DNA from 4 places in the Comamonas sp. NyZ500 genome. Region 1 is predicted to be linked to each of the others. Evidence: predicted binding sites of a transcription regulator. Region 1 holds the regulator's gene; each other region holds the start of a gene.
What was found. The regulator sigma-54, encoded in region 1, starts transcription at its own class of promoters, with help from an activator protein. The targets are predictions, from matches to a motif close to TGGCANGNAANCTGCTTT.
Positions count from the first base shown of each region.

Region 2: a site for sigma-54 is predicted at 1,415-1,432, ahead of hmpA (NO-inducible flavohemoprotein). Genes of this name have one in related genera too.
Region 3: a site for sigma-54 is predicted at 1,002-1,019, ahead of JAO85_RS06840 (flavin monoamine oxidase family protein). Genes of this name have one in related genera too.
Region 4: a site for sigma-54 is predicted at 1,212-1,229, ahead of JAO85_RS00530 ([protein-PII] uridylyltransferase). Genes of this name have one in related genera too.

Region 1 covers NZ_JAEIJE010000003.1:437,861-440,877, forward strand. The annotation lists gene JAO85_RS07775 (aspartyl/asparaginyl beta-hydroxylase domain-containing protein) at 97-1,017, shown strand; gene JAO85_RS07780 (RNA polymerase factor sigma-54) at 1,207-2,808, opposite strand; gene lptB (LPS export ABC transporter ATP-binding protein) at 2,954-3,017, opposite strand, start outside.
Region 2 covers NZ_JAEIJE010000003.1:300,340-303,356, forward strand. The annotation lists gene JAO85_RS07065 (hypothetical protein) at 1-105, shown strand, start outside; gene hmpA (NO-inducible flavohemoprotein) at 188-1,366, opposite strand; gene norR (nitric oxide reductase transcriptional regulator NorR) at 1,526-3,017, shown strand, end outside.
Region 3 covers NZ_JAEIJE010000003.1:244,082-247,098, forward strand. The annotation lists gene JAO85_RS06835 (sensor domain-containing diguanylate cyclase) at 1-775, shown strand, start outside; gene JAO85_RS06840 (flavin monoamine oxidase family protein) at 1,080-2,675, shown strand; gene JAO85_RS06845 (cytochrome c) at 2,706-3,017, shown strand, end outside.
Region 4 covers NZ_JAEIJE010000001.1:105,673-108,689, reverse strand. The annotation lists gene purL (phosphoribosylformylglycinamidine synthase) at 1-171, opposite strand, end outside; gene map (type I methionyl aminopeptidase) at 351-1,163, shown strand; gene JAO85_RS00530 ([protein-PII] uridylyltransferase) at 1,353-3,017, shown strand, end outside.

The DNA.
Region 1 (3,017 bases):
CGCCGGCAGCTATTGCTTTTGATATTCCCCTACCCCGGTTCTGTTTGACCTGCCCCCATGGTGGCCGCCGGGGTGCCCCCGGTAAAATTGGCCCTTATGGCAAAAATTATCGTTCTGGCACTGGTGCTGCTCTTCTTTGGCTGCGGGCTGTACATGCATCTGCGCGGCAAGGTGCGCCACAAGGTGGTCAAGCAATTGTTTGACCACTCCACGTTCACAGCGCCGTTCAACGTCTTCATGCTGATGTTCAGCAAGGTGCCGCGCACGCCCTATCTGCCCACCAGCACCTTCCCCGAGCTGGCGCCGCTGCAGGCCAACTGGCGCGAGATCCGCGAGGAAGCCGTCAATCTGCAAAAGAACATGCAGATCAAGGCCGCCGCCAATAACGATGACGCAGGCTTCAACTCCTTCTTCAAGACCGGCTGGAAGCGCTTCTACCTCAAGTGGTACGGCGACGCTCACCCTTCGGCCATGGAGCTTTGCCCCAAGACCACGGCCCTGGTGAAATCGATTCCCAGCGTCAAGGCCGCCATGTTTGCCGAGCTGCCGCCCGGCGCCAAGCTCAATCTGCACCGCGACCCCTATGCGGGCTCGCTGCGCTATCACCTGGCCGTGCTGGCGCCCAACGACGACCGCTGCATGATCGAGGTCGACGGCCAGCCCTATAGCTGGCGCGAAGGCGAAGGCGTGATCTTCGACGAGACCTTTATGCACTGGGCCGAGAACCGCTCGGAAGGCAATCGCATCGTGCTGTTCTGCGATGTGGAGCGCCCCATGACCAATGGCTTTGCCCAGTGGCTCAATCACTGGCTGGGCAAGAACGTGGTGGCCGCCGCCAGCTCGCCCAACAACGAGGGCGATCCGCGCGGCATGATCAGCAAGCTGTTCAAGATCTCGTTCTATGCGGGCAAGTACCGCCGTGCCTTCCGTGACTGGAATCCGACCTTCTACAAGATCCTCAAGTTCGGCCTGATGATCGGCGTGCTGGTCTGGTTTATCTGGTGGTTGGTTTCTTGATAACCCCCTGAGGCGCTACGCGCCTTCCCCTGGCCGGGCGCCCCCAAGGGGGACGGCAGCATCGCCGCAAGGGCGGCTCTTGCTCGCTGCCCCTTGCTTGAGGAATGCCTTATCAAGGCTCCCGCCCTAAATGCAGAACAAGAAAGCCGCTGTGCGATGCATCAGCGGCTTTCTTGTTTCTGCGGTGCCCTACAGCGCCTTGCGCAGCGTGGTCGTCGGTATCTTGAGCTGCTCGCGGTATTTGGCAACGGTGCGGCGCGCGCACTCGATGCCCTGCTCCTTGAGCATATCGGCCAGCTTGGCGTCCGACAGCGGCTTTCTGGCATCTTCGGCATCGACAAACTGCTTGATCAGCGCACGCACGGCCGTGCTGGAAGCACTGCCGCCGGTTTCCGTGCCCAGGCCCGAACCGAAGAAATACTTGAGCTCGAAAGTGCCCTGGGGCGTGGCCATGTACTTGGCCGTGGTCACGCGGCTGATGGTGGACTCGTGCAGGCCCAGGGTGTCGGCGATATCGCGCAGCACCAGCGGGCGCATGGCCAGCTCGCCATGCACAAAGAAGTTCTTCTGCCGCTCCACGATGGCTTCGGAAACACGCAAGATGGTGTCGAAGCGCTGCTGGATGTTCTTGATGAACCAGCGCGCCTCCTGCAGCTGCTGCTGCAGCGCCGCATGGCCGTCGCTGTTCTTGTGGCGGCGCAGCACGCCGGCATAGATGTCGTGCACGCGCAGACGCGGCATGACCTCGGGGTTGAGCTGCACGGAGAAGTCCACCCGGCCCGAGCCGGACCGCACCGGGCGCACGATGACATCGGGCACCACGATATGGCGTTCCACGTCGACAAAGCGGCGCCCCGGACGCGGCTCCAGCCTGGCGATCAGGGCCATGGCTTCGCGCAGTTGCTCCTCTCGCGCACCGCACAGGCTGGTGAGCTTGCGCAGATCGCGCCGCGCCAGCAGGTCCATGGGCTGGGCACAGATGGCCTGCGCCAGCAGCAGCCGGCTCATATGCGCCTCGGTCGTGCCCTCGTCCTCGGCCGTGCGGATCAGATCGCGCAGCTGCAGCTGCAGGCACTCGGCCAGATCGCGCGCGCCCACACCCACGGGCTCCAGGCTTTGCAGCAGCTTCAGCGCAATGGCAAAGTGCTGCTCCAGCTCCTCGCGCTCCTCCAAGTCGTCGCCAGCCAGGCTCTGCGCCAACTCCTGCAGGGAATCCTCGAGATAGCCGTCGTCGCTGAGCGACTCGATGAGAAAGCGCAGTGCAGCCATGTCCGCCGCACCAAGATGCAGGCTCAGCGCCTGACGGTGCAGAAAGTCGGTCAGGCTCTGGTGCTCGCGCGCCAGATCGATGGCATCGGTTTCGTCATCGCCGTCGCGGTTGCGCGTGGAGCTGCTGGCCGAGGGCGTATCCCACTCGCTGCTGGATTCGCCGCCCCATTCCCCGTCCTGGCCGTCCATGCCGTCGGCCTCCCAGTTCAGCGTTTCCGGGGTTTCGGGGTTTGATGTCTCCGCTACCGTTTCAGTAGCTTGTTGCGCTTGCGATGCATCTCTTTCAGCATGAATACCATCTGAAGTGCTGTATTCACTGGCGCTAGCAGCTACATCTACAGGAGCATCCCCCGCAGTTTCTGCCTCATCGCCCGCACGTTCCAGAAAAGGGTTGTCGACCAGCATCTGCTCGACTTCCTGCGCCAGCTCCAGGGTGGAGAGCTGCAGCAGCTGAATGGATTGCTGCAGCTGCGGCGTAAGCGATAAATGCTGCGAAACGCGTAGCGAGAGACCTGGCTTCATCGAGGCGCGGCTCCCAGACAATCATCGCAAACGCGCGCAGTGCTATGGACTTGCCGCCGGGCCGCCCCAGGGCAAACCCCGGCGCAGCCGGTCAGGGCCCCTTCCGGGGACAGCGACCACACAAAGTGAGGGAGCGTGGGGGTCATCACATTCTGAAATGTTCGCCCAGATAGACGCGGCGCACATCGGCGTTCTCCACGATCTCCTCG
Region 2 (3,017 bases), 140 kb from region 1:
GATCACTACGCCAACATCCACACCGACTGCCGCTGGTTCAATGGTGTCAGCCGCATCCTGGATGGCAGGGAAATCATTCACACCATAGTGCATGGAAGAGACTAAAGACTTGAGTTCAAGCCTGTTCAGCCTCTCCCCCTTTCACACCAAGCGCATAAAGCTATTTATTCAATAGCATTCAGCTCGCTCAAGCCAGAGCTTCCGCAGGACCGAAGAACTCGTAGTGCACCTGGGCCTCGGGCACGCCCAGCTCGCGCAGCGACTGCTTGACACTGCGCATGAAGCCGCGCGGGCCCAGGAAGTAGACATCGGCATCGCGCGACTCGGGCAGCCACTGGGCCAGTCGATCGGTGCTCAGCAGGCCCTGGGCATCGACCTCGTCGCCCGCGTCCGCCTGGTCGTAGCAATAGCGGCGCGTGAGCTGCTCGTGGCTGTTAGCCAGCGCATCGATCTTCTCGCGGAAGGCATGCACGCCGCGATCGCGCGCGCAGTGGATGAAGGTGATCTCGCGCCCCGTGGGCAGCGCGGCCTGCAGCATGGGCAGCGTGGGCGTGATGCCCACACCGCCGCTGATCAGCACCAGGGGCTTGGCATTGGCCTGCAAGGTGAAATGGCCGGCAGGCGGGAACAGCTCCAGCGTATCGCCCACGTGCAGCTGGTCGTGCAAATGGTTGGAGACCTTGCCGCCGGCCTCGCGCTTGACGCTGATGCGATAGCTCTTGCCGTTGGCAGGCGCCGACAGCGAGTAGTTGCGGCGCTGCTCCAGGCCGTTGACCACCACGCGCAGGCCGATGTACTGGCCTGGCTGATGGGCAATCACCGCGCCGCCGTCCACGGGTTCCAGATAGAAGGACGTGATCTCGGCGCTTTCGGCCTCTTTGCGCACCAGCTTGAAGGCACGCGCACCACGCCAGCCGCCTTCGGTTGCCGCAGTCTGCTCGTACACCGCGCGCTCCGCACCGATCAGGATATCGGCCAGCTGCTGATAGGCGGCGGCCCAGGCGGCGATCACCTCATCCGTGGCGATCTCTGCCCCCAGCACCTCGCGAATGGCGCGCAGCAGGCAGGCACCGACGATGGGGTAATGCTCGGCCTGTACCTGCAGCGCCACATGCTTGTTGATGATTTGCGCAGGCAGATTGCCCAGGTTTTCCAGTCGGTCGATGTTCTTGGCATACATCAGCACGCTATGTGCCAATGCTCGCGGCTGAGCACCGCTTTGCTGGTGCGCCTGGTTGAACAGCGGGCGCACCTCGGGATACTCACCCAGCATGGTCTGGTAGAAATGCGTGATCAGGGCCTCGCCGCCGGTTTCCAGCAGCGGTACGGTGGCCTTGACGATCTCGCGTTGACGTTCGGTAAGCATGCAAATCTCCTGGTTGCTGCCTTGCCAGCTGCAAGGCTTGAGCGGATAAATGCAAACGGCGTGCCAGCAACAAGACCATTGCAGAACAATGGCTTGCAAAAACATGCGTCAATATGACATCCATCAATTGCTGTCTCATTGACACCATCCGATGTCGTTATGACAACATCTCACATTCTCAACGCCGTCAGCCCGCTGATCGCCGATCTGGCCCAGGACCTGTCCGAGCGCGAACGTCTGCGCCGTCTGCTGGCTGCACTGCGCAATCTGTTGCCCGCCGATGCCGTAGCCCTGCTGAAGCTCGAAGGCGAATGGCTGCGCCCCATGGCGATCGACGGCCTGATGCCGGACACGCTGGGCCGGCGCTTTCGCCTGGGCGAGCATCCGCGCTTTGCCCAGTTGCTGGCGGCCGGCCAGGCCATGCGCTTCGAACCCGACAGTCCCCTGCCCGATCCCTATGACGGGCTGGTGGCGCACAAAGGCCAGGCCATCAGCGAGCTGCATGTGCATGACTGCATGGGCTGCGTGCTGCAGCTGGGCGGCCTGCCCTGGGGTCTGCTGACGCTGGACGCACTGGAGCCGGGCCGGTTCGCCGACCCCGCGGCGCTGGCCATGCTGCAGGCCTTCAGCAATCTGGCCGCAGCCACCGTGGCCACGGCCGAGCGCGTGCACCAGCTGTCCCAGCTCGCGCGCGGCGCCACCGGCTCGGCCAGAGCGGCCGCGCCGCAGGAGCGCGGACTGCAGGGTGCAAGCCCTGTCATGCGCCAGTTGCAGAAAGACATTGCCCTGGTTGCCGCCAGCGATCTTTGCGTGCTCGTCACCGGCGAAACCGGCACCGGCAAGGAACTGGTGGCCCAGGCAGTGCATGCGCAGTCGGGCCGTGCCGACAAGCCCATGATCAGCATCAACTGCGCGGCCCTGCCCGACAACCTGGTCGAGAGCGAGCTGTTCGGCCATGTGCGCGGGGCCTTCACGGGAGCACTGAGCGAGCGCAGCGGCAAGTTCGAGCAGGCGCATCAGGGCACGCTGTTCCTGGACGAGGTCGGCGAACTCTCGCTGCCCGTGCAGGCCAAGCTGCTGCGCGTGCTGCAAAGCGGCCAGCTGCAGCGCCTGGGCTCGGACCGGGAGCACCATGTGGATGTGCGCGTGATCGCCGCCACCAACCGCGATCTGGCTGCGGAAGTCGGCGCCGGGCGCATGCGCGCGGACTTCTATCACCGCCTCAATGTCTATCCGCTCGCCGTGCCGCCGCTGCGCGAGCGCGACAGCGACGTGCTGCAGCTGGCGGGCTATTTCCTCGAGGAGAATCGATCCAGACTCAGGCTCGGCGGCCTGCGCCTGGATGCGGCCGCACAGGCGGCCCTGCTCAATCGCAGCTGGCCCGGCAATGTGCGCGAACTCGAGCACTGCATCAGCCGCGCCGTGCTCAGGGCCCTGAGCCGCAATGACGGCAGCGCCAGCCGCGCGGGAGCCAGGCTGCGCATCGTGACCCTGGGACTTGCCGATCTCTGGGAGCGGGCCGAGGCGCCTGCCGCCGCACAGGCCACAGCATCCATGGACCCGGCCACCGCAGCGGCTGCGCCCGAGGCCGGTCTGCGCGCCGCCGTCAGCGCCTATGAGCGCCAGCTGGTCAGCTCCAGCCTGGCCCGCC
Region 3 (3,017 bases), 190 kb from region 1:
GGCAGCCACGCTGGCCCCGCTCAACAAGCTGATGCGCTCCGTGCTCTACAAGACCCTGCCCATCGCCCTGCTGATGCTGGTGGTCATCTGGTGGAGCGCGCGCCGCATTGCCAGCCCGCTGCGCCAGCTCGCCAATGGCGCTCACGATATGGACAAGCCCGAGACGGCGCAGAACATCCAGGCCGTCAAGTCCTGGTACTTCGAGTCCTACGAACTCAAGAAAGCCATGCTCAAGGGCCTGGGCCTGCTGCAACGCAATATCACCAAGCTGCGCGAGGACGTGAACACCGATCCGTTGACCGGGCTGGGCAATCGCCGTCATCTGGAAGCAGCCATCAGCGCCTTTCAGACGCAAGCGCTGCCGTTCTCGGTGATTGCCATCGACATCGATCACTTCAAGCATATCAACGACGGTTTTGGCCACGATACAGGTGACGAGGTGCTCAGACAGCTCGCACGCACCATGCGCGAGGTCTCGCGTGTCGATGACCTGCCCTGCCGCGTGGGTGGCGAGGAGTTTCTGCTGCTGCTGCCCGGCACGGGGCTGGAGGCCGCCGCCCATGCCGCCGAGCGCCTGCGTCAGCTGGTCGAGAAAATGGAGATACCGCCAGTGGGCCATATCACCATCTCGCTGGGCGTGGCCCACTGGCCCGACAGCGATCCCGATATCAAGGCCGTCTTCCAGCAGGCCGATGCCATGCTCTACGCAGCCAAGCGAGGTGGACGCAATCGTGTCATGGTCAGTGAGGCCTGCGAGCCTCCCAGCGAGCTCTGAGCCCGGCAGCACCGTAGTTCCGCTCCCACACTCAAGGCGTATCCGCTGTCACAGCCGATACGCTTTTTTTGCAGCTTATTGTGTGACTCCGTTGCACCAATTTGGCCATTGACGCTTCAAATTAGTGAGCATGCACCATAAGCGTTAAAGGGATTGAGCGCAAATTGATCTGAATTTCATAACAAGTGACTGATTTCATTGAACTAATGCCTTGAGCCCTCTGACCTGGCACAGCTCTTGCTGAAAACCCTTGCCCCGCAACCCCGGATGGACAGCGGAATACACAACAGCAAAGGAATTTCAGATGCCAGAGCCAAGCAAGCATGTCAGTCGCAGACAACTGCTCTCGATGATCGGAAAGGTCGCGGGCGGCAGTGCCATGTACCAAGCCATGAGTTCACTGGGCTACGCCGCCGAGTCGCATTACAGTGGTCCGGTCAAGCTCGGCAACGCCAGACCTGGCGCGTCGGTTCTGGTGCTGGGCGCGGGCCTGGCAGGCATGGTGGCAGCCCACGAGCTGCGCGCAGCCGGCTACAAGGTGCAGTTGCTTGAATACCAGAGTCGCGCCGGCGGTCGCTGCTGGACGCTGCGCGGCGGCGATGAGTTCAGCGAACTCGACGGTACACGTCAGAAAGTGGGCTTTGCCAAGGGCAACTACTTCAACCCCGGCCCCTGGCGCGTGCCCTACCACCACCATGCGATGCTGGACTACTACAAGCGCTTCGGCATCAAGCTCGAAGCCTTCAACCAGGTCAACTACAACGCCTATCTGCACAACAGCAAGGCCCTGGCCGGCAAGCCCCAGCGCTTTCGCCATGTGCAGACCGATGTCTACGGCCATGTGGCCGAGCTGCTGTCCAAGGCTACCAATCAGGGCGCGCTGGACCAGAGCGTCAGCCGGGAAGACAAGGAACGCCTGCTGGAGAGCCTCAAGGCCTGGGGCGTGCTGGACAAGGAGTACCGCTACCGCGCCAGCAATGCGGTCAGCGATTTCCGTGGCTACGACATCGACCCCGGCGGCGGCCTGATGGCGCAGGCCAAACCTTCGACGCCCATGGGCCTGCACGAGCTGCTCGAATCCAATTTGTGGCGCCAGATGGGCGTGGGCAATATCTACGAATTCCACAGCGCCATCTTCCAGCCCGAAGGCGGCATGGACATGCTGGCCCAGGCCATGGCGCGCGATCTGGGCTCGGCCATACGCTACAACGCCAAGGTCACCAGGATCGCCCAGAACGCCAAGGGCGTGACCGTGGACTATGTGGACGCCCTCAAGCCCGGCGCCACGCAGCAGGCCCGCGCCGACTGGTGCGTGTGCACGATTCCGCTGTCCATCCTGAGCCAGATCGAAGTGCAGGCCGGCAGCGCCATGCAGAACGCGATTGCTGCCGTACCCTACGGCAGCTCCATGAAGGTCGGTCTGGAGTTCAAGCGCCGCTTCTGGGAAGAGGACGAGCGCATCTACGGCGGTATCAGCTACACCGATCTGCCGATTCAGCAGATCTCCTACCCCTCCACCGGCTATATGGGCAACGGCCCCGCCGTGCTGCTGGGCGCCTATGCCTTCGAGAACTCCAACAGCTACCGCTTCTCCTCGCTCAAGCCGGCCGAGCGCATTCGTCTGGCGCTGGAGTACGGCGCGCAGATCCATCCGCAGTACAAGCAGGAGTTCCTCAACGGTGTGTCAGTAGCCTGGCATCGCATGCCCTGGATCAATGGCTGCTTCGGCAACTGGACAGATGCGCTGCGCGAGCAGCACTACAAGGATCTGGCCCAGATCGACGGCCGCCTGGTGCTCGCGGGCGAGCATGTCTCGTACATCCCCGCCTGGCAGGAAGGTGCCGTGCTGTCTTCGCTGGACGCCATCCAGCGCCTGCACGCCAAGGCCTCCAGCCTCTGATCGCCCATGTCTGCAACAAGGAACTTCACCATGCACACATTGCACCGTCTTTGCTCCGCTTTCGCCCTGGCCCTGGGTCTCTCCGGCGCCGTCCTGGCCCAATCACAGGGCATGAAAACCCAGGATGTGAAAAACCTGCAAACACTGCAGTCTGCCGCCGTTCTTTCCATCTCGCCCGCCGACACCCAGGCGCTGATGCAGAATTTCTCGGCAGTCCGCCCACGCTTCAGCCAGAGCGGCGGAGAGACCCTGTACCAGGCCATCTGCCAGGGATGCCACATGGTCAAGGGCGAAGGCGCCAAGGGCGCCGGCTTCTACCCAGCGCTGGCCTCCAACCCCAAG
Region 4 (3,017 bases), on a different contig from region 1:
GCGCTCTTGCAATGCGGGCGCAACTGCGCCCTCGGTGGCAACCAGGTGCACAAAGCGTGCAGATACGCCGGTGATCTTGGGGTGGATGGCGACCAGATCGGTCAGAAGCTGTTGGGCGCGGAACGAGCTCAGGGCGTTTCCACCCTCAAACTGTGTCAGATGCAATGTCACGTGGCGGCCTGTTTATGTGAAGGCTGTTGAAAAGCGTCCTGGCCAATCCCCTGCCTGAGAGGACCGGGCCAAAGCGCTGAATTCGGTGAGCCTCGGATTTTACCGTGCCTCGGGGTTAGTCCGAATGCTCACACCCACAAGCCCTGCATGTTCAAGCGCGCAATGGGATAATTGCGCCCATGAGCATCACACTGAAGACCCCCGAAGACATCGAGCGCATGCGCGTTGCAGGCCGCTTTGCTTCGGATGTGCTGGACTACATCACCCCCCACATCAAGCCCGGCATCACCACCCAGCAGATCGACGATCTGTGCGCCAAGCGCATGGCCGAGCAAGGTACCAAGACGGCCTGCCTGGGCTATCAGCCTCCGGGCATGACGCCCTACCCGGCCTACGTCTGCACCTCGGTCAACCATGTGGTGTGCCACGGCATCCCCAACGACAAGCCTTTGAAGAAGGGCGATATCGTCAATGTCGACGTGACCATCATCACCGAAGACGGCTGGTTCGGCGACAACAGCCGCATGTTCATCATTGGCGAAGGCACGATTGCGGCCAAGCGTCTGTCCAAGCTGACCTTCGAGGCCATGTGGAAGGGCATTGCCCAGGTCAAGCCCGGTGCCACGCTGGGCGATATCGGCCACGCCATCCAGACCTATGCGGAGAGCAACAACCTGTCCGTGGTGCGTGAATACTGCGGCCACGGCATCGGCAAGGTGTTCCACGACGAGCCACAGGTGCTGCACTACGGCCGCCCCGGCGAAGGCGTGGTGCTGGAAGAAGGCATGGTCTTCACCATCGAGCCCATGCTGAATCTGGGCAAGCGCGACATCAAGGCCATGCCTGACGGCTGGACCGTCGTCACCAAGGACCGCAGCCTGACTGCCCAGTGGGAGCTGATGCTGGCCGTCACCAAGACCGGCTATGACGTGCTGACCTGGTCCGAGGGCTCGCCCACCCCGCCCGACTTCATCACGGCCATCCGCACCTGAGCGCACTGCTGCCGCTGACCTGCATGCCGCACCGGCCAAAGCCGGATGCGGCATATTTTTTGCTTGTAGACCTTGTGCTGCAAGCGCCATGCGCTCATCTTTTTGCCATCACAGGCCTCAAGCCCAAGTCAGTTGGGTTAAGGTGACGCTCAAGCACTTGCCCTGTTGAAACGCTTTTTTCTACTGCGCATGACCTCCTCTGCCCACTCCTACGCCAACTCTGCCGACGTCTCCGACCTCTCCTCGCTACAGGGCCTGCGCGAGCAATACCGCGAGGCCAAGGCCCGGCAGATGGACTTGCTGCGCAACCCCACGCTGGGCAGACGCAGCGTGCGCGGAGTGCTGCACCATTTCAGTGAACTGGCCGACGGTCTTCTGCGCACCCTCTGGCAGCGCGCGCAGATGCCGCAAGGCGCGGCCCTGCTGGCCGTGGGAGGCTATGGACGCGCCCAGCTCTTTCCCTACTCGGACATCGATGTGCTGGTGCTGCTGCCCCAAAGCAGTGCACAGCCGGCTGCGGAACTGGCGGCCAGCATCGAGAAGTTCATCAGCAGTTGCTGGGATGTCGGCCTGGAAATCGGCTCCAGCGTGCGCAGCATTGCCGAATGCCTGCAGGAGGCTGCGCAGGACCTGACGGTACAGACCGCCATGCTGGAGTCACGCCGCATCACCGGCAGCAAGGCCTTGTTTGCCGACTTCGAGCAGCAGTTTCGCGCGCAACTTGATCCCAAGGCTTTTGTCGAAGGCAAGCTGCTGGAGATGCGCCAGCGCCACGCCAAATATGACTTCACGCCCTATTCGCTGGAGCCCAACTGCAAGGAATCGCCCGGCGGGCTGCGCGATCTGCACACCATGCTCTGGCTGGCCAAGGCCGCTGGCTTCGGCAACAGCTGGCATGAGCTGGCCGAGCAGGACCTGATCACCCATTTCGAGGTGCAGCAGCTCGAATCCAACGAATCCCTGCTCAGCCTGATCCGTGCCCGCCTGCATGCCGCTGCCGGCCGCCACGAGGACCGGCTGGTCTTCGACCTGCAGACCGCCGTGGCCGAAGCCTTCGGTTATCGCTCCACCACGCCGGAGGGCCGCAAGCTGGCCATGCGGGCCGGCGAGACCCTGATGCGCCACTATTACTGGGCCGCCAAGGCGGTGACCCAGCTGTGCCAGATCGTGCGCATGAGCATCGAAGAGCGCCTGAACCCCGGCTCGCACGAGCTGATTCAGCTCAATGATCGCTTCTGTGAGAAGGCCGGCACCATCGAGGTGGTCAGCGACGATCTGTACGAGCGCGATCCGCATGCCATTCTCGAAACCTTTCTCATGTATGAGCAGCATGAGGGGCTGACAGGTCTGTCGACACGCACGCTGCGTGCGCTGTATGCCAGCCGCGACGTGATGGACAGCGCCTTCCGTCGCGACCCGGTCAATCGCGCCACCTTCATGAAAATCCTGCAGCAGCCGCGCGGCATCACCCATGCCATCCGGCTGATGAATCAGACCTCGGTACTGGGCCGCTATCTCTGGCCCTTCCGCCGCATCGTGGGACAGATGCAGCACGATCTGTTCCACGTCTACACCGTGGACCAGCACATACTGATGGTGCTGCGCAATGTGCGGCGCTTCTTCATGGCCGAGCATGCTCATGAGTATCCGTTCTGCTCCCAGCTCGCCGCAGGCTGGGACAAGCCCTGGATTCTGTATCTGGCTGCCATCTTCCACGATATCGGCAAGGGCCGAGGCGGCGATCACTCCGTGATCGGCGCCGTCGAAGTCAAGCGTTTTTGCCGCGCCCACCAGATCGACAAGGCCGATGCGGAGCTGGTCGAGTTTCTGGTACGCGAGCACCTGACCATGAGC